4 regions of the Nocardia citri genome follow, and region 3 is predicted to be linked to each of the others. Evidence: riboswitches for the same ligand, from Rfam matches in the RefSeq annotation. Region 3 holds a riboswitch; each other region holds the start of a gene.
The links. Region 3 has a riboswitch for S-adenosylmethionine ahead of metX (homoserine O-acetyltransferase MetX). Riboswitches for the same ligand answer to the same signal wherever they lie in the genome.

Region 1 (5,056 bases), on a different contig from region 3:
CGCGGTGACGCGGGCCTCACCGAAGACGAGTCGGGCGCGTTCCTCCGGGTCGTCGGCGTCCACCGGAACATAGGCCGCACCGGCATACAGAATGGCCAGAATAGTGACGTAAAGCTCATATGAGCCGGACGGCATGCGCACCCCGACGCGGTCACCGGGGCGCACACCCTCCGCGGTCAAGCGCACGACTCCGGCATCGATCTCGGCCAGCAATTCGGTGTAGCTGAGCACCACATCACCGTCGTCGATAGCAGGGGCTTCCGGATGGGCCGCCGCGGTGCTGTTCAGGATGTCGACAAGGGTTCTGACCTGCGGCGCGAGGGTGCCGCGCAGCAAGGGTTCGGGGGTGTGGAGCCCGTTCGTCGGGTCCGTGCCCGCCGCGGTGTCGACCTGCGGCTGTAGCATCGTGTCCTGCCCACCTCTCATAGACCTGCCTTGCGCTTCCTCGTTGTTGTCTCACAGCCGGGTTACCAGTGGGCGAATGCCACGTGTGGCCAACTGTCTACGGTACCTGCGGTATCGGTCAAACCTGTTCGCCGAGCGCTTTGAGTGCCAGGCGGTGCAGGGTGCGCCGCTCCTGCTCATCGAGTCGATGCAGCACCCGCTCGGTGGCCCTTTCGATGAGTTCATCGGTCTTGCGGCGCTCGGCGCGCCCGGACGGGGTGATGGTGAGCCGGTACTTGCGCCGGTCTGTCGCATCGCGGGTGCGGATGACGAATCCGGCCTCTTCCAGGCCATCGATCAGCCGGACAACCTCGCTGCGGTCGATGCCGAGCGCGGTGGAGACCTGCTGCTGGGACAGGTCGTCGAACTCCTCCAGGCAGACCAGCACCCACTGTTCGCGCAACGAGATGCCCAGCTCGGCGTGTACGGCCTTGTGCAGCTTGCCGAGCGCATAGGTCGGGAAGCGGAGCAGGCCGCGGGGGTGAATGTGGTCAGCGGGCATCAGGTGATTGTATCTATTGTTGATCAATAAGATTGTTGATAACCTCCGCAATCTCGACGTCGACAAATAGCGGAGGATCCATGTCGGATACTCGAACGGCTCTCGCCGCCGCACCCGCACTCGAACCCATTCCCGCACGGGTGTGGCGGGTGGCCGGTGTGGTGGTCTTCGGTGCGACCATGAGCATGCTGGACACCTCGCTGGTGAATATCGGGCTGAACTCCATCGCGACGGATCTCGGTGCGGCACTGGACAGTGCCCAGTGGATCGCGAGCGGCTATCTGCTCGCACTCGCCGTCATGCTGCCGTTGTGCGGTTGGCTCGGGCGGCAATTCGGCATGGACCGGGTCTGGTTGACCGCGCTCGCCGGGTTCACGGTGACCTCCGCACTGTGTGCGCTGGCTCCGAATATCGGCTGGCTCATCGGGTTTCGGATCGCCCAGGGCTTGGCGGCGGGTCTGTTGGTGCCCGCCGGGCAGACGCTGATCGGTCAGGTCGCGGGTCCGCAGCGGCTGGGCCGGGTGATGAGTGTCTCCGGTATCGCCGTGGTCGCCGCGCCCGCGATCGGGCCGACCATCGGTGGTGTGATGCTGGCGAATCTGGACTGGAAGTGGTTGTTCCTGATCAACATTCCGTTCGGACTGGTGGCATTCGTGCTGGCGTATCGGCTGTTACCGCGGGCGGAGGCGACAGGTAACGGTGGTCGATTCGACGCCACCGGATTCGCGTTGATCGCGGTCGGGCTATCGACGTTGGTCTATGGACTCGGCGAATTCGGCAGTCGCGGTAGCGTTTCCGCGCCCACAGTGTGGGTGTCGATGGTGGTCGGGGTGCTGGCGCTCGGCCTGTTCGTGGCCCGATCGGTGCGCGGGGGCGGTGCGCGCCTGCTCGATGTCGGACTGTTCCGGCATCCGGTATTCGCGACGGCCAATGTGGCGAATTTCTTCGCGGGTGCGTCGATGTATGGGGCAATGCTATTGCTGCCGTTGTACTTTCAGGTACTGCATCGGGACGGCATCATCGCGACGGGTCTGCTGCTCATATCCTTCGGGATCGGTAGCATCATCGCGCTGCCCATCGGCGGCCGGTTGACCGACCGGTATGGCGGCGGCGTGGTCGCCGTGGTCGGTAATGCGGTGACGGTCGTGGTCACCGTGCCATTCGCGCTCGACGGTGCCTCGATGAATCCGGTTGTCGTGCAGGTGCTGCTGTTGATTCGAGGCCTGGCTAATGGATTGACGGGCGTGCCGATGGTGGCCGCGGCCTACGCCTCGGTGCGGCGCGAGCAGTTGCCGGATGCTGCATCGTTCGTGATTATTCTGCAGCGGGTCGGCGGGGCGATCGGCGCGGCATCGCTCGCGGTGGTGCTGTCTCGCGCGGCTGGTGCCGGGCTGTCGGTGGATGCCGGATTCCGGCACGCGTTCTGGTGGCTCACCGCCGCGTCGATCATCTCGTTGGTCGCGGCACTATGGCTGTGGCGCAAGGAGATTCAGCCGAAGCTCTGACGCATGACGGATTACGCGGCCGAGGCGGCCGTGCCGATGCCGAGCGCGGCGAGAATGGCCGCGCTGATCTGCTCGAGCCGATCGCGAACTCGGGGACGGCGCAACATCGTGACCGCCCGCGACGCCAGCAAGGCGAGCAGGATCATCTCGACGGCGGCAATGGAGCATTCGATGGCGCCGAGCGCGAGGGTGTTCAGGAAGGTGATATCGGTGCAGAATTGCGGCAGCACCGCCAGATAGAACAGCCCGACCTTCGGGTTGAACAGGCACGACACCACGCCCGCGGCGAATGCCGAGCGAACCGAAGTTTGCGCCTGCGCAACCGGCTGTCCGGGCGCTGTGGCGGTGCGCGTCCCGCGTTGCTTGCGGTGCTCGATCAACGCCCGAATTCCCAAGTACACCAAATAAATTCCGCCGATGACCTTCAGCGTCCGATAGGCCGTCGCGGACTGCTCCAGCAGGGCGGCGACGCCCGCCGCGACCACTACCGCCCATCCGATCCCGCCCAATGCCGAGCCGATCGCCGCGGCAATGCCCGGTCGCGCATCCACGATCGAGAATCGCAGCACCAGAAACGAATCCGGGCCGGGCGTGATCGACAGCAGTATGCACAGGCCGACAAAGCTGAGCAGTAGCGAAAGCGTCACCGGTCGATCAGACCGCACGGCGCCCAGTACCGCAAGGTTATTTATTCGACTGCATGTGTATGCAGGAAAGGTTCGGTTGACAGGACGGTGCGGCATCTGCCAATCTTTCGGTTCAGGTCATGAGTACCAGCGTCAAGCCCCGGCTAGCTGGTCGGCAACCCTCCTCCGCGGTGGGGTGCTCCGGGTGACGACCGGGCCGCAGCCCGACCGGGTGCGGCAAGCGCGGACTCGGATGAGCACCAGTTTTCGGGTCCCATAGCCGACGGGATTTGTGATGACCGCTGCAATCGATCAAAGCTGTGCCGCCCTCGCTCGGGTCTCCGGTGACGATCTGCGGGTGCCGCTCGTACAGGGCGGAACGACCACCTACGCGAACTTCGACTACGCCGCAAGCGCACCGGCATTGGCGCAGGTCACCGACCGGGTGCAGCAATTGCTGCCGTACTACGCGAGTGTGCACCGCGGTGCCGGTTACGCCTCGCGGATCTCCACCGAGTGCTATGAGGCCGCGCGTGGTTCGGTGACCCGCTTCCTCGATGCCGCCGACGACCAGGTCGTGGTGTTCACTCGCAATACCACCGATGCGCTGAATCTGCTCGCCGCCTGCGTGCCCGGCGACACCGTGGTGCTCGATATCGAACATCATGCGAACTTCCTGCCCTGGACCCGGCACGGCCGTCGTGTCGTGCGGGCGGCGGCGACCGTCGAGGAGACCATTCGTCAGCTGATCGCCGAATTGTGCAGTAAGCCAGCCGCATTGCTCGCGATTACGGGCGCGTCGAATGTGACCGGCGAGGTGCTGCCGCTGGAGCGGCTGGCCACCATCGCGCACCAGTGTGGTGCCCGCATCCTGGTCGATGCCGCGCAGCTGGCGCCGCATCGTCGAATCAGCCTGCGCGACACCGGAATCGACTACCTCGCATTCTCCGGGCACAAGCTCTACGCGCCGTTCGGCGCGGGAGTGCTTGTCGGACGCCGGGATTGGCTCGATGCCGCCGAACCGTATCTGGCGGGTGGCGGCGCCGTTCGCGAGGTCACCACCACCGATGCGGACTGGGCACCCGCACCGCAGCGCCATGAGGCCGGTTCGCCGAATGTCCTGGGTGCGGCCGCGCTCGCCGCCGCATGTGACGCGCTGTGTGCGATCGATCCGAAAACCCTTGCCGTGCATGAGCGACGGCTCGCCGATCGACTGCGCACCGGCCTGTCCACGATTCCGGGGGTCACCCTGTTGCGCATTTGGAACGATAGCCCCGACACCGTCGGTATCGTCGCCTTCACCCTGGACGGATTCGTCCCCGGCCATGTCGCGGCCTACCTCTCCGCCGAACACGGCATCGGCGTTCGCGACGGCCGCTTCTGCGCCCATCCGCTGCTCGCGCGCCTCGGTCTGGACGGTGCGCTGCGTGCCAGCATCGGTCTCGGCACCTGCTCCGCCGATGTGGACCGGTTGGTCGAGGCCATCGCCACCCTGGTCACCGAGGGCGCGTCGTGGAATTACGCTGGCACCGACGGTCTCTGGAATCCGGTGCCCGAGACCCGTCCGTTCGCCCGCCCCGACGCCACCGACGGCGCCGCGCCCTGCTCGATCGGCTGATCGGATCCGACCGCGCAGTCGCCGCGCAGTCGCCGTGCAGCGTCGGGCGCACTGATCGTCACCCGGCGAAACCGTAAACCCGGCCGCACGGTCGGCGCCGCGCCCGGTGTGGTCGGCCCGATCGGATCCGATTGCGCTCGATCTATAGCTTTGCCGCGCAAGCGAATCCGCCCGGCCGCGCTCAGTCTTCGAGCGAGGTCGGGCGGTAGTAGCGGCCGCGGTAGTAGAGCAGCGGTGCGGCGCTGGGTTGTTCGTCGGTATTGTCGTGGACCCGCGTCACCAGCCCGACGACGAAGGTGTGATCCCCGATGGGGATCCGCTGTTGGATGGTGGCGCGGATCCAGATGGGCGTGCCGTGCAG
Region 2 (5,056 bases), on a different contig from region 3:
CGCTGTGCGGACGCGGGGTACGAATACGTTTGCGGCGCCGACGGTGGCGGCACCCGATGCGGCAACCACAGGCATGGCGGCGGAAAGCCCGGCGCTGAAGTTGAGAACATCTGACGCGACCAGTCCGAAGTGCCGGTCGCGAGAGCCGGGATCCCCGATTTCGGCCGACGTGGTCGTGCCGGTGGCGGTGTTCATGTGGACCTGGTTCGGCTCGACGCTCGCGCACGCGGTATTCCTCGGGCTGCCGTATTCGGCCTGGTACGGGTGTGTCGGGCTGGGAGTGCTCGGCGTGCCGCTGCTCATACGGTTGGTCGCGGCCCGGCGAGGGTGAAGCGGTGCGGATACCATCGGTCCGACACCTCGGTCGGCCCGCGTTGCGCCCGTCGCGTGGCAATTCGGGGTGACCGCCTGGCACGATGTGTGCCGTGCAGCCGAGTCCTCTCACCGCGATACCCGACACACCGGTTCTACCGCCACGTTCGCCCCGGCCCGGAGTGCGGGTGGCCGCGGCAGTACTGCTGGCCGCGATGCTGGTGCCCATGCTCGCGGGCTGCCTGCGGGTGCAGGTATCCATGGGCGTGTCGTCCAATGACCGGGTCTCTGGTCGGATCGTGGCGGCGGTGGTGCCCGCGGACGCCAATGACAAGGGCCCGCAGCTGAAGGCCCCCGATTCGCTGGCCGCGAAGGTGCGGGTCGAGCCCTACAGCCAGGACGGCTATGTGGGCAGCAAGGTGTTCTTCGAGGATCTGTCCTTCGGCGAGGTCGGCCAGCTCGGCGCGCTCTCCGATCAGACCCAGGGCATGTTCAACCTATCGTTCCAGCGCACCGGCGACCTGGTCAGCCTCAATGGCCGGGTCGATCTGAAATCCGTGCCGCCGCACGGCTCGGATGTGCAGTTCACCGTGGCGTTCCCGGCCCGTGTCGCCAAGACCAACGGCAATCGCGAGGACGACTCCACCGTCTCCTGGAAACTGCCGCCCGGCGATGTCTCCACGGTGCGCGCCGAAGTCAGCTACGCGGATCCGAATACCCGCTCCTTCGCCGGCTGGGCCGGCATCGTCGGCGGTATCACCCTCGCTGTCGCCGCGATTGTCGCCGCCATCGCCTATATGAACCGCAACCCGGCGCCGCCCGGCGCACCCGAAACCAACTTCTCCCTGAGCAATCTGTGGCGTTCGCTGATCCGCCGCTGACGCGCACCCTGCGCGCCGGCGCGGCGATCGTCGCGTGGACGGGCGCGGGTATCGCGCTGTCGGGTTGCGCGACCGCGTTATTCAACCGCGCGACGGTGCGCGAGTTGTCGGCCGGACCGCATACGGTGATCGAGCCGGTGGCGGTATGTATCCCGGCGCGCGATGAGGCACAGCGCCTGCCCGAGTTGATCGATGATCTGCGCGGCCAGGTGGGTGTGCCCCGACTACGGGTGCTGATCCTCGACGATGCGTCGTCGGATGGGACCGAAGCGGCCGCGCTCGAAGCGATTGCGGGCGATGCGCGATTCGCGGTATTCCGCTCGCAGGCCGAACCCGCGCCCGGATGGATGGGGAAGGCCGCGGCCTGCGCGCGACTCGCCGAGTTGGCCGATGCCACGGTGCTGATCTTTCTCGACGCCGATGTGCGACTGGCACCGAATGCGATTGCCGCGGCGACCGTCGAATTGCGCCGCAGCCGGGCCGCATTGCTGTCACCGTGGCCGTACCAGGTGGCCGAATCACCGGCCGAGGCGCTGGTGCAGCCGCTGCTGTGCTGGTCGTGGGCGGCGAGCCTGCCGATCGCGGCGGCCAATCGCAGTCTCCGCCCCTCGACTGCCGTCGCCTGCGGCCAGTTCCTGGTCTTCGACACCGCCGCCTACCACGTCGTGGGCGGTCACGCCGCGGTAGCCGCGAGCCCCACCGAGGATCTGGATATCGCTCGCGCACTGCGTCGTTCGGGTCGCCGGACCGCGCTGGTCGCGGCAGGCCGCGCGGCGAGTACCCGGATGTACCGTGACGCGGCCGAACTGGAAGCCGGTTACACCCGCTGGCTGTGGTCCGCCTACGGTGGCTCGGCCATCGGCGGCGTGGCAGTGGGAGCTGTCGCGGCGCTGGCCTACTGGGTGCCTCCACTGGCCGCGATCGGTGGTCGAGGCTCCCTACGCGCCGCCGGTCTCATCGGCTACTGCGCCGCGGTCACCAGCCGCCTGCTCGCTCGCTCCCTGGAACGCGGCACCGCAACCCGCACCGATCCCCTCGCAGCCCTGACACACCCCCTCGCCATCGCCGCCTACCTTCGCCTCTGGACCCGCTCCCGCCGTGCCCACCGCACCAACACCTTGACCTGGAAATCCCGCCCCCTAGCCCTCAACCGCTGATCAAGATCAGGTGGAATCCATGGCGGCCTCGCCCGAAGACCCCGCCGCCGGTGCCACCTGATCTCGAGCCTCAGCGCACCGAGGTGAGTCCTACCGTGGGGAGGAAGAAGCAGGACTTGCCGCCGTTGTCCACGGTCCCGAAGACCGCGGCGAGTACCGTGCCCGATCCGGTGTCCACCGGAACCGCGCGTACCCCGCCGACCGGGAAGGCGGCGAAGAGGTCCTGGATGGCGCGTTCGGCGAGTGGTCTTATCGCGGTCGGGATTTCGGCGGGCACCATCGTGCGCACGACATCGGAGATCGGTCCCATGGCGGTGATGCCGCTGCGGCCGTTGGCCAAGTTGACCCAGGCGAGGTTCATACTCGTAGCGTTCGAGCCGTCCGGGCCGAGGCCGTAGGGCACGAAGGTGAACATGACTTGGCCCGCCTTGACGGCGGTCGGGTCGAGTCCGGGAACGGCCACGGTGGTTGTGGGCCACGGTCCGGGTACGGCACCAGCCATCGCCGGGACAAGACCGAATGCGCCGGTATCGGAGCAGAACGGCGCGACCGCCGGATACAGGAACGGCTCGACACCGATGGTGCGCAGCGCCTCGACAACGGCGCGGTAAGCGGCGAACAGATCACCGGGCCCGGCCTGAGCGGTCGGGGCACTCGCGGCGGGTGCGGGCAGTGGAGCCGCGGCGGCGACGCTCGGGGCGGCCAGTGTCAGCGCGGCCGTACCGGTCGCGATGGCGGTGAGCGTGGTCAGACGGCGCAGCAGGGTCACGACGAACCTCCTCATCGTCGGGCACGAATCGTGGTCCGAGACTACTCCGGCAAACCTTCGCAACAGCGTCTATTTCGGCCGTGGACACGTTCGCGCCACACGCCCCGGCCGATCGCCGCAGCATCGCACCGGCGGGCAATCCGGACGAAAAGCACCGGGGAAACCGGGCCCGAAATGCCGCTATGCACTGCATGACCGGGCCAATAGTGCCTGTTCACGCCCATCCGGACAAGGTCTGCGCTCACGCTGATTCGTATCCTTGTGCCGGACTTCGCCTGCTTCGCATGATATTTCGGCTAGACCCGTTGACCGACCCCGCTCGGCGTCGGACACCATCCAGAGCGACCGAGAGACCTGGCTCGTCGACGTCGCAGCAACCCCCCGGTCATCGGGTGCGGGTGCTTCCGCCGGGAACGATGGAGGAAACGAAATCATGAGCGCGTCCGTCGCAACCGATGCCCCGGTATCGGATGTTCCGACACCGGGTGCCCACCCGCCCGATGCCACGGCACCGGGTGCACCCCCCGCGACGATAAACACCGCAGAAGCACCGGCCATCGCGAGGTCCTGGCACCCGTGGCGCTGGGTGGTCAGCGCCGTCGCACTCGTGGTGCTCGCGCAATTCATCCACGGACTGGCCACCAATCCGGGATGGGATTGGCCGGCATTCGCCAAGTACTTCACCGCGAAATCGGTGCTGTCGGCGCTGAAGGTCACCGTGGAGCTGACCCTGTGGGGTACGGCACTGGGATTCCTGATCGGTACGGCGCTGGCAATCGCCCGATTGTCGAATAATCCGGTGCTGCGGGTGATCTCGTGGGTCTATATCTGGGCTTTCCGCTCGATTCCGCTGATCGTGCAGCTGCTGTTCTGGTTCAATATCGCCTACCTGTACCACACGCTTTCGCTCGGCATCCCGTTCGGCCCTTCCTTTCTCACCTTCGAGGTGAACGGGGTGATCAGCGGATTCACCGCGGCGGTCATCGGACTCGCATTGCATCAGGCGGCTTATGCGGCCGAGATCATCCGGGCCGGATATATCTCGGTCGATCCCGGGCAGCTGGAAGCAGCGGCGGCACTGGGTATTCCACGGGTGCGCCAGTTCCGCACGGTCATCGTCCCGCAGGCCATGCGCTCGATCCTGCCGAATGCGACCAATGAGGTGATCAGCCTGTTCAAGGGCACCTCGATCGTGTCGGTCATGGCGATCGCGGAACTCTTCTACCAGGTCCAGGTGATCTACGGCCGCAATGGCCGAGTGGTCCCGCTGCTCATGGTCGCCACCGTCTGGTACATCGTGCTGACCACGATTCTGTCGGTGGTGCAGTTCTATATCGAACGTCACTACGCCAAGGGCGCGCAGCGCACGCCGCCACCGACACCGGTGCAGCAGGTGTGGCGCAGGCTGCGCGACATCGCCGAAATCGGTTCCGCCGCGCCGCGCGGAGCGACCCGGTGAGCGCGCCGGTCACCGTCGAGGTGGATCGGGCCGCCGCGGTCGAGGTGCGCGGGGTGCGAAAGTCCTACGGCAGCACCCAGGTACTGCGCGGCATCGACCTGACCGTGCGCGCCGGTGAGGTGGTCACCGTGATCGGACCGTCCGGCTCCGGCAAGTCGACGCTGCTGCGGGTGGTCAACCATCTGGAATCGCTGGATGCGGGGACCGTGCATATCGACGGTGAACTGATCGGATATCGGCTGCGCCGCAATAAGTTGCATGCGCTGTCGGACCGCGAGGTGCGCATGCAGCGCTCGCATATCGGCTTCGTCTTCCAACAATTCAATCTCTTCCCGCATCTGACGGTGCTCGACAATGTCACGCTCGCACCGATTTCCGCGCAACGTCGCCCGCGTGCGGACATCGAGGCCGAGGCACGGGAATTGCTCGCGCGGGTCGGTATCGGCGAACTGACCGACGCCTATCCGCGGCGGCTGTC
Region 3 (5,056 bases):
GCTTGTGAGCGGACCCCAGCTGTTCCAACAGACAACGTATATGTCCCGCGTTGTCCGCGAGACGTGTGGTGCAAACAAGACAAGCGTACTGCTGCCACTGAGCTCACCGCGCGGGCAGCCCCCCATGTGAGCCCGCCCGGAATTGTTACCGACAAGTAGGTCGGCGACGCGGCGCGAGACAGCAATGTCCGGGTATCTCGTCGGACACCCGGACACGCTATTTCAGGATCAGACTGCGACCGGAATCCGCGCCTTCCTCGAATCCGCTGATCAGGTTTTCCGGCTTGTCCCGAATCATCAACGCGATCACCGGAATTGCCGCGAGGAAGCACCCGGCGCCGCCATAGCACGCCACGTCGCAGCTGTGGATCGAGGCGCAGGTTGTCGAGCGTCGGGTTGTTCTGCACGAAGGTTATGGCCGTCTGCACCGAGATGGCGGTGCGCCGTGCGGTGCCGACCACGCCGCCGATCTGCTGTGCCGCATTCAACAGTCGGTGCCCGAACCAGTGGAAAACCGGTAACGGATTTCAGTCGCCGACCGCCCGGCGGTTACCATGTCCGTCAGGTCATGAGTGCCAGCGCGAAGCCCCGGCTTGCTGGACGGCAACCCTCCAGCAGCGGTGGGGTGCTCCGGGTGATGACCGGGCTCTCGATGGTCGAGGGCAAGCGCGCACTTCAGGAGGTATTCCGATGAGTTGTTGTCCGTCACCCGCACTTCGATAAGACCTGTCGGCGAACAACACCTTGGAGCACGACATGAGTGACCCCATCGCGTCCGCGGCCGATCGGTTCGTCGCGAGCGCGCAGATCACCGGCGCATCCACCCGCCCGATCTACCGGACCGCGGCCCGGTTCAGCCGGGTAGCTAACATCGGGGCCGTGCGTTCTCTCGTGATTCATCCGGCGTCGGCGACGCACAGTTCCGCGGGGGTGACGTCATGAGCGCGGTCACGACGGAGCCCAGCGCCAGCGAGGCGGACGTGAGGGAGCGCAGCGAGCGAACCATCAACACAGCACCCTCGGTCACGGCGGAGCCGAGCGCCAGCGAGGCGGAGTCGTGACCGTGAGCGCTGACCCGAGTACCGCGCACCCGTCAGCGGCAGCCCTGCCACCGCCGGACGGGCAGCTCGGCATCTTCGCCATCGGGGATGTGCGGCTGGAAAGCGGCGCGATCATCCCGGACGTGCATCTGGCCGTGCAGCGCTGGGGCGAGCTCTCCCCCACATTGGACAATGTGGTGCTCGTCGAGCACGCGCTGACCGGCGATTCGCATGTCGTCGGGGTGCCCGACGACATTCATCCGCTGCCCGGCTGGTGGGACGGCATGGTCGGTCCGGGGGCACCGGTGGATACCGACGAATGGTGTGTCATCGCGACGAATGTGCTGGGCGGATGCAAGGGCAGCACCGGCCCCTCGACGCTGGCGCCGGATGGAAAGCCTTGGGGTGCAAGGTTTCCGGAAATCTCGATCCGGGATCAGGTGACCGCGGAAGCGGCACTGCTGGATCTGCTCGGCATCGAACGCCTGGCCGCCGTCGTCGGCGGTTCGATGGGTGGTATGCGGGTGCTGGAATGGATCGTCGGCGCACCGGAGCGGGTCGGATCCGCACTGGTACTGGCCGTCGGCGCACGCGCGACCGCCGACCAGATCGGTACGCAGACAACGCAAATCGCCGCCATCAAGGCCGATCCGGACTGGCAGGGCGGGGATTACCATGACACCGACCGCGCCCCGATGACCGGTATGGGCATCGCCCGCCGCATCGCCCACCTGACCTACCGCACCGAGGGCGAACTCGATCACCGCTTCGAGAACAATGCGCAGGGTGATGAGGATCCGCGCAACGGCGGCCGCTACGCGGTACAGAGCTATCTGGACCACCAGGCCGAAAAGCTTTGCACCCGCTTCGATCCCGCCACCTATGTCCTGCTGACCGAGGCGATGAACCGACATGATATCGGCCGCGGGCGCGGTGGTATCGCGGCCGCGCTCGCCGCCACCCCGGTACCGTGTGTGGTCGGCGGGGTCGACTCGGATCGCCTGTACCCGCTGCGAACACAGCAGGAATTGGCCGACGGTTTGCCGGGCTGCGAGGGCCTGGAGATCGTGCACTCCCGCGACGGTCACGACGGCTTCCTCACCGAAGCCGCCGCGGTTTCCAAGCTGCTGACCGAAACAATGCGATTGGCGCGGGTCAGCCGCACCAGCTGAAGTTTCGCCGACTTCGCAATCCGGTTCGTAGCCATGGACGGAGCATTCGTCGACGCGTAGTCGCGATCCCGACGTCACCCACCGCACCCGGGTCGCCAACCCCGCGAGCGCATCCGCGCGACACCCGTCGAGCCGGAGCTGACGCCGTATGGGCGTCTCAGCCGACGCCCAGCGTATTGATGGTCGCGGCGATGAATACTATGGCGGTGCCGAGCAGGCTCAGCGCGGCGACATCGAACGGCCTGCTGCGCACCGCGAGCAGTCCGACCCGGGCCGTTGGCAGACACAGCCGGAAGGTTGCCGCGAGCAGGGCCGCACCACCGAAGAACAGCGCGCCGCGCCGCCAGCGGTCCCAGGCCACGAAAACGACCGCGAGCAGAATGACCGCCGTCACGACCAGCATAGGCAGATGGCCGCGCAGGAACTGCGCACCCAGGCTGGTCCGGCCGGACTGCCGTTCGGCGGCAGAGGAGTCAACGTCGGTCACGCCCCGATTCTTGCAGACGGCGTGCGGCCGCTGACACCAGTGCGGCGCGGCCGTGCGCCGCACGCCGAGCTTCGAGGCAGGGCTCCTGCTCCGCAACGGGTTTTGCCGCCCAGCGGACACCTGATCGAACATTGCCCCTGACTACTACGCGGCGTAGACCGAGCGACCTGGTTGACTGCACTGGTGTTTCGTTTGATGTTTCACGAGCCCGCTATTCCCGGAAATACCGGCAATGCGATCCGACTTGTCGCGGGAACCGGGTGTGAGCTGCATCTGGTCGAGCCGCTGGGGTTCGACCTCTCGGAGGCGAAGTTGCGGCGGGCCGGATTGGATTACCACGATCTGGCCTCGGTGACGGTGCACAAGAATCTCGCGGCGGCGTGGGCGGCGGTGCGGCCCGAGCGCGTCTTCGCATTCACTACCCAGGCGAGCACGCGGTATACCGATGTGGCCTATCAACAGGGGGATGTGCTGCTGTTCGGCACCGAACCGACGGGGTTGCCGACAGCGGTACTCGATGATCCGCACGTCACCGATCAACTGCGCATTCCGATGCTGCCCGGCCGCCGCTCGATGAACCTCTCCAATGCCGCCGCCGTCACCGTCTACGAGGCTTGGCGCCAGTTCGGATTTCCCGGCGCGGTATGACCTTGTCGCTCAAAGGTCTACTTCGAAGCGTTTGAAGGGGGAGGTGGCCCCTGCGGCCAGACGGACGGCGGATTTGGGGATACCGTAGTGGTCGGCGAGCAGTTCGATGGCGGCCTTGTTGGCCTTACCTTCCACGGCTGGGGCGCGGACATACAGCTGGAGGGTGCCGTCGTCGAGGGTTTCGACGAGTGGGCCCTTACGGCTGTTCGGCTTGATCGTCGCCCTTACGACCGTCGGCACCTGTATCTCCTATCGTCCCAGTGCTTTTCCCGGCCTCAGTGCCCGCGCCGGTTCCAGCGCCTGGCGCAGTCTCAGCACCGGTATCCGTCCCTGCACCAGTCCCGGTCCCGACACCTGTACCCGTCCCGGCTCCTGCACCTTCCGCCGCCGTCGCGCCAGCGCCGGTCGGGGCGCCGACTACCGCCTTACCCTCCTCGGATTCTCCCCGACGCGAGGAGTCGCGCTTGCCACCCCGCACCACCCGCACGACGCCCCACACCACCGCGCCGATCACCACGACGAATCCGAGCCACGGAATCGCCTTGCCGGTGAACACCACCGCGTCCTTCAGCCAACCCACCAGTGAATGCCAGCCGGAGACGATGCCGTCCCAGAAATTGGTCGGCCCCTCGTCGGATTCCTTGTTCTGGGCGGTGATGTCGATGGTGAGTGTGGACAGCGCGACCTGATCGTCGAGATGTCGCTTCTGCGCGGTGAGGCTGTCGAGCTCACCCTGCCGACTCGACAGCGCCTGTTCGGCGGCGATGAGATCCGCCGTATTGGTCGCACCGGCGATGAGCGTGCGCAACCGGTCGACCGAGGCCTGCAGCGCCTTGATCCTGGCGTCGAGGTCCTCCCACCGCATGGTGACATCGTCGCGGTTGGTGCTCATCCGGGTGACCCGGCCGACCCCGCTCAGGCCGTCGATGAACTTGTCCGTCTTATCCGCGGGCACCCGCACAGTGAGCGTGGACTGCGGATCGGTGTCACCGGTCCCCGGCTGCTCGGTGCGGCTGTCGACCCGGCCGCCGACCTCGAGCACCCGATCGGTCACCTGACCGGCCGCCCTGATCGGGGCGTCCGCAGTGATGTCGACGCTGCCGGTGACGACCTCCTTGCGCGCCTCGACGGTGGTCCCGCCGGTATCCCCCTTCGCCGGGGAGCCCTCGCGCAGACTCGGTGGCGGCGCCATCGGCGCGACGGTCGCCATGCCCGACCGGCCTGTGCCGGCCTTGTCGCCGTTGCCGTCACCACAGCCGACCAGCAACGTCAAACCCAGCAGGCCGATCACCAGCGCAGCAAGCTTCCGCATGGACGCAGGGTAGCCGCTGCGACGAATTCGGTCACGAAACACGATGCGGGCCATCCCCGAACGCCCAAGCGGCGCCGACCAATTTCACGAAGAATCGTGGCTCAACGAAAGTCACGAGATTTCGAATCGACGCGCAGGTCCATGCGCTGCAGATATTCGGCGACGACGCTGACCGCGCCCTCGGCATTCTGGACGCGACCGCGGATGAGCAGAGCAGGGGCGCTCTGGGCCAGGCGGCGATAGCGGGTCCACAGGCCCACCGAGCAGACGACGTTCACCATGCCGGTTTCGTCTTCCAGGTTGAGGAAGGTGACACCGGCGGCGGTGGCGGGGCGTTGGCGATGCGTGACGGCGCCGCCGACCAGCACGCGGGAGCCATCGGCCACATCGAGCAAAC
Region 4 (5,056 bases), on a different contig from region 3:
AGGCAGCGCGAACCGGGTTCGCGAGCCCCAGCGCGGAGTTGAGTCGATAAGCCCCGCCGAGCCCATGGAACACCGCCATCAGCAATGCGCCGACGAGGGCGCTGCCGATGCTCGCGTAGACATGCGCCGACAAGTCTGCCCAGTATCCGATAAGGACCGCGAGTGCGAGTCCAAAGGTGCCCGCCACGGCATTGCGTAGCGGATCGTTACCCCACACATTCGGAAATTGTTCGCCGACCATGCCTTTGACGAAATGGGGGACCGCATTCGTGCCGAACAGTCCGGCCAGTGCCGACAGAAGAATCGTGTGCCACATGAGGGGTTACCTACTTTCAGTCAACGTCTGTGGACCGAAAACTAGCATGGCGATTCGCTTCGGTCAACGCCCGTAGACTGAGCTGATGAATTCTCGCCCTAGCAGCCGCGCCGAGCAACGGCAGAGCACACAATCCCGGATCCTCGACGCGGCCCGGCGCTTGTTCGCCGAGGTCGGCTACGACCGGGCCACCATTCGCGCGATCGCCGCCGAGGCACAGACCGATCCGGGCCTGGTGATGCGCTATTTCGGGTCGAAGGACAACCTGTTCGCCGAGGCTTCCGGTTTCGAACAGGACGATCTGGTGACCGGCACGCCCGAACAGGCGGCCGACCAATTGCTCGCGGCACTGGAAACCAAACTCGCCCAGCAACCCACCGACGCACTCGCCGCGATCCGCTCCATGTTCACCCACCCCGACGCGGCCGCCGAAGTCCAACTCGCCATGGAGTCCCGGCAGCGGCAAGCCGCCCAGCACCTGGCCGACGACGATGCGGATTTGCGGGCCGGACTGATCGGCGCGATCACCATCGGCACCGTCATCGGTCGGCACCTACTCCAGCTCGACGGACTGCGCGACGCCCCACCCGAGCGAATCACCGCCCTGCTCCGCGCAGCCTTCCACGACATCGCCTGCGGCCCAACGACAACAACCCCGGAGCCGTCGGCGTAGTCGCTCACCCATCGCGAACTCGTCATGGCCATCGACGCCGCCGTGCCGAACTCGGTCCGGCGACGTCGGTGACATGAGCTCTAGCTCAGCGCGTGGTCCAGATCGCTCAACAGATCCTCGACATCCTCGAGTCCCACCGAGATACGGACAACGCCATCGGACAGGCCGATGGTCGCGCGGCCTTCGGGACCCATCGCGCGGTGGGTCGTGGTGGCCGGATGGGTGATGAGGGTCTTGGAGTCGCCGAGGTTATTGGAGATGTCGACGATGCGCAGCCGGTTGAGCACCTCGAAGGCACGCTTCTTGGCCTCGCTCGCGGGCGCGTTCAGTTCAAAGGTGACCACGGTGCCGCCGCCGCTCATCTGGCTGGTCGCCAGCGCGTGCTGCGGATGTGACTCCAGGTACGGGTAGCGCACCCAGGAGACGGACTTGTTGCCCTCGAGGAAGCGCGCGATGCGCAGGGCGGATTCGGTCGAATGACGCACGCGCAGCGGCATGGTCTCCAAACCCTTGAGCAGGGTCCACGCGTTGAACGGGCTCAGCGCCGGACCGGTATGGCGCATCAGGGTTTTCACCGGACCGTCGATGTAGTCGTGGGCGCCGAGGATCGCACCACCGAGCACCCGGCCCTGACCATCGATGTGCTTGGTTCCCGAATAAACCAGCACATCCGCACCGAGATCGAAACCACGCTGCAGCAGTGGTGTGGCAAAGACGTTGTCCAGCACCACTTTCGCACCCGCGGCATGCGCGAGTTCGCTCACCCGGCGCACGTCGACCAGCGTCTGCATCGGATTGGCCGGAGTTTCGAAGAAGACGGCCTGGGTCGGCACCGAAAGTGCCTGCTCCCACTGATCCAGATCATCACCGTCGACGAAAACCGTTTCCACACCCCAGCGCGGCAGGATCTCGTTGCACACCACGAAGCACGAACCGAACAGGCTGCGTGCGGCCACGAGCCGGTCGCCGGCGCCCACAAGCGCACCGAGCGCGGTGAATACGGCCGACATACCGCTCGCGGTCGCGAAACATGCTTCGGCGCCGTCGATCAGGCGCAGCCGCTCCTCGAACATGGCCACCGTCGGATTGCCGTACCGGGAGTAGACGAAATGCTCGATATCGCCGGTGAACGCGGCCTCGGCCGCCTCGGCGCTCTCGTAGACGAAACCGGAGGACAGATACAGCGCCTCGGCGGTTTCCTCGAATCCCGAGCGGCGCAGCCCGCCCCGCACGCCGAGCGTCGCGGGGCCGACGCCTTCGGGCAGTGGCTTGTCGAACGCACCCCCGGTGATCATGACTGCCGCCACGGCAGGCCGATGGCGCGCCACCCGGCGCCGCCACGATGTCCGAACTCGTCGATCGGGCCCTCGAAGCCCTCCAGCACATTGAACGACGGGGTGATGCCGGCCCCGGTGGCGGCCACCGCCGCGCCGATAGAACGCTGTCCGGAGCGACAGAGGAAGACGACGGGCGCCGCCGGATCGCGACCCTCCAGCGCCTTGGTCAGCTGCTCCACGAACTCGGCGTTGCGGGCGCCGTCGCTGTCCACCCATTCGATCAACGCCGTCGGCCGCTCGATCGAACTCGTATCCGGCACGCCGACGAAACGCCATTCCGCCTCGGTGCGCACGTCGACCAAGACGGCTTCGGGATTGTCCCGCAACAACTCCCACGCCTGCTGTGGGGTGATGTCACCGGCATATGTCATGCGATCCTCCTGTGAATCCACGCTTGCCGCACCTGGGTTCGGTGCGCGGCCCGGTCGTCACCCGGAGCACCCCGCCGCGGAGGAGGGTTGCCGACCAGCCAGCCGGGGCTTGGCGCTGGTACTCATGACCTGAAAACGAGATTGCCTGGGCAGGGGCCTTCGTGTCAAACCTCGGTTCGCGCCGCGCGTAAGCAATCAACGGCAGACGACCCAGCGGTCTCCGGAACGGGTCAGATTCCAGGTCGCCGGTGTTTTCCGGCCGTCGACCTCGATGGTCACCGTCGCCTTGGCCCTATCGCCGTCGACCATCGCATTCTCAATCTCGCTGACCTTGATCGACTTTCCGGCCGCGGCCCCGCCGAACTGATCGGCGAGTGGTGTCCGGCTCTCGTCGAATCCCGGACAGGCCACGCCGGGTGGCGGCGTGTCGTCGGTGGCGGCGCGGGCCTCGGCGTAGCGCTGCACCGCGGCGGTGATCTTGTCCGATTCTGTGACATTTTTCTCAGCGGGCGAGAGCATCGCACCGAGCACGATCGCGATGAGCACGACAGCGGCGAAAACGGCCGCCGCGATGAACGGCGCCATGGACCGACGGTCGGTCTGATCGACCTCGATTACGGGTTCTGCATCGGCGCCCTGCTGCTCTGTCATGAGTCGATCATCCCTGCTGGGCGGCGGTATCCGGCATCCGGCCCCCGGTCGACCCGGTACCCGTGCCGCGCGGATTCGATAGATGTCCGCAGAGTGGGTAGTAACGATTGGTGGGCCGGGGCAGCAAACACCCGGTGTACGCACCGCCGCGGGGTGCGCGGTACGCCACCGATAGAATCGCGGGACTGCGGCCTGCTGTCATAGCCGAGGTGGCCGCCTGTTCGCATCGGCAGATGCGACCGAGAGGGTGCGTCAAGTTAGCCTAAGCTCAGACTGACGCCGTCAATAGTTTCGACCATAAGGGTGCGCGTAAAAGATGACCGAACACAGTGCTGAGTCGACCAGCGGTGAGCACGGGCCCTCCGTGGTTACGCAAGCTGCCTCCTCCGGGCCTGACGCGCACACCGCGGGGGCTCGCCCGCTTCGTATCGCGATCGTGGGCGCGGGACCGGCAGGCATCTACGCCGCCGACGCGTTGATGAAGTCCGATGCCGAGGTGAGCATCGACCTGTACGAGCGCATGCCCGCGCCGTTCGGGCTGATCCGCTACGGCGTCGCGCCGGACCATCCGCGCATCAAGGGCATCATCACCGCCCTGCACAAGGTGCTGGACAAGCCGCAGGTCCGCCTGCTCGGCAATATCGACTACGGCACCGACATCACCCTCGACGATCTGCGCACGTTCTATGACGCGGTGATCTTCTCGACCGGCGCCAATGCCGACCGGGCACTGCCGATTCCCGGTATCGACCTGGACGGCAGCTACGGCGCCGCGGACTTCGTCTCCTGGTACGACGGCCACCCGGACGTGCCGCGCACCTGGCCGCTGGAGGCCGAGAAGGTCGCGGTCCTCGGTGTCGGCAATGTCGCCCTCGATGTGGCGCGCGTGCTGGCCAAGACCGGTGACGAGCTGCTGCCGACCGAGATCCCGCCGAACGTCTACAACGGTCTGCAGGCCAATAAGGCGATCGAGGTGCACGTCTTCGGCCGCCGCGGCCCGGCGCAGGCCAAGTTCACCCCGCTCGAGCTGCGCGAACTCGACCATTCCCCGACCATCGAGGTCATCGTCGATCCCGAGGACATCGACTACGACGAGGGCTCCGAGGCCGCGCGCCGGCACTCCAAGCAGGTCGACATGATCGCCAACACCCTGGAGCAGTGGGCCATCCGCGATGTCGGCAACCGCCCGCACAAGCTGTTCCTGCACTTCTTCGAATCGCCCGCCGAGATCCTCGGGGAGGACGGCAAGGTCGTCGGCCTGCGCACCGAGCGCACCCAGCTCGACGGCACCGGCAACGTCAAGGGCACCGGCGTGTTCAAGGACTGGGATGTCCAGGCCGTCTACCGCGCCGTGGGTTACCTCTCGCAGAACCTCACCAACCTGCCGTTCGACGATCAAGCCGGTGTCATCCCGAACGAGGCCGGACGCGTTCTCGCCGACGAGGATGCCGACGGTAGCGACCGCTACCTGCCCGCCACGTACGTCACCGGCTGGATCAAGCGCGGTCCGGTCGGCCTCATCGGCCACACCAAGGGCGATGCCAACGAGACCGTGGCCTGCCTGCTCGATGACAGCGTGAACTTCACCCCGGCCGCCGAGCCGGAACTGGACGCGGTCACCGACTTCCTGGAGGGTAAGGGCATCCCGTTCACCACCTGGCAGGGCTGGTACCGCCTCGACGCACACGAGCGCGCCCTCGGCGAGCCG

Region 1: linked by a shared signal. The riboswitch ahead of ACW2Q0_RS12345 (aminotransferase class V-fold PLP-dependent enzyme) and the one ahead of metX (homoserine O-acetyltransferase MetX) in region 3 are both predicted to bind S-adenosylmethionine.
Region 2: linked by a shared signal. The riboswitch ahead of ACW2Q0_RS21625 (amino acid ABC transporter permease) and the one ahead of metX (homoserine O-acetyltransferase MetX) in region 3 are both predicted to bind S-adenosylmethionine.
Region 4: linked by a shared signal. The riboswitch ahead of ACW2Q0_RS11705 (rhodanese-like domain-containing protein) and the one ahead of metX (homoserine O-acetyltransferase MetX) in region 3 are both predicted to bind S-adenosylmethionine.

What each region holds. Positions count from the first base shown of each region.
Region 1 is NZ_JBSUQM010000006.1:255,224-260,279, reverse strand. It holds gene ACW2Q0_RS12365 (Pls/PosA family non-ribosomal peptide synthetase) at 1-405, opposite strand, end outside; gene ACW2Q0_RS12360 (MarR family winged helix-turn-helix transcriptional regulator) at 524-946, opposite strand; gene ACW2Q0_RS12355 (DHA2 family efflux MFS transporter permease subunit) at 1,027-2,451, shown strand; gene ACW2Q0_RS12350 (LysE family translocator) at 2,463-3,098, opposite strand; SAM riboswitch class IV at 3,214-3,327, shown strand; gene ACW2Q0_RS12345 (aminotransferase class V-fold PLP-dependent enzyme) at 3,373-4,695, shown strand; gene ACW2Q0_RS12340 (flavin reductase family protein) at 4,877-5,056, opposite strand, start outside.
Region 2 is NZ_JBSUQM010000017.1:33,749-38,804, reverse strand. It holds gene ACW2Q0_RS21645 (carotenoid biosynthesis protein) at 1-331, shown strand, start outside; gene ACW2Q0_RS21640 (LppM family (lipo)protein) at 417-1,193, shown strand; gene ACW2Q0_RS21635 (glycosyltransferase) at 1,202-2,350, shown strand; gene ACW2Q0_RS21630 (hypothetical protein) at 2,421-3,119, opposite strand; SAM riboswitch class I at 3,449-3,542, shown strand; gene ACW2Q0_RS21625 (amino acid ABC transporter permease) at 3,553-4,578, shown strand; gene ACW2Q0_RS21620 (amino acid ABC transporter ATP-binding protein) at 4,575-5,056, shown strand, end outside.
Region 3 is NZ_JBSUQM010000011.1:146,794-151,849, forward strand. It holds gene ACW2Q0_RS17940 (hypothetical protein) at 218-355, opposite strand; SAM riboswitch class IV at 565-675, shown strand; gene metX (homoserine O-acetyltransferase MetX) at 1,058-2,212, shown strand; gene ACW2Q0_RS17950 (DUF3017 domain-containing protein) at 2,370-2,615, opposite strand; gene ACW2Q0_RS17955 (tRNA (cytidine(34)-2'-O)-methyltransferase) at 2,883-3,347, shown strand; gene ACW2Q0_RS17960 (DUF167 domain-containing protein) at 3,357-3,587, opposite strand; gene ACW2Q0_RS17965 (DUF4349 domain-containing protein) at 3,544-4,659, opposite strand; gene ACW2Q0_RS17970 (error-prone DNA polymerase) at 4,761-5,056, opposite strand, start outside.
Region 4 is NZ_JBSUQM010000006.1:132,825-137,880, reverse strand. It holds gene ACW2Q0_RS11720 (hypothetical protein) at 1-316, opposite strand, end outside; gene ACW2Q0_RS11715 (TetR/AcrR family transcriptional regulator) at 402-989, shown strand; gene ACW2Q0_RS11710 (O-succinylhomoserine sulfhydrylase) at 1,070-2,284, opposite strand; gene ACW2Q0_RS11705 (rhodanese-like domain-containing protein) at 2,281-2,697, opposite strand; SAM riboswitch class IV at 2,712-2,827, opposite strand; gene ACW2Q0_RS11700 (Rv0361 family membrane protein) at 2,893-3,348, opposite strand; gene ACW2Q0_RS11695 (FAD-dependent oxidoreductase) at 3,776-5,056, shown strand, end outside.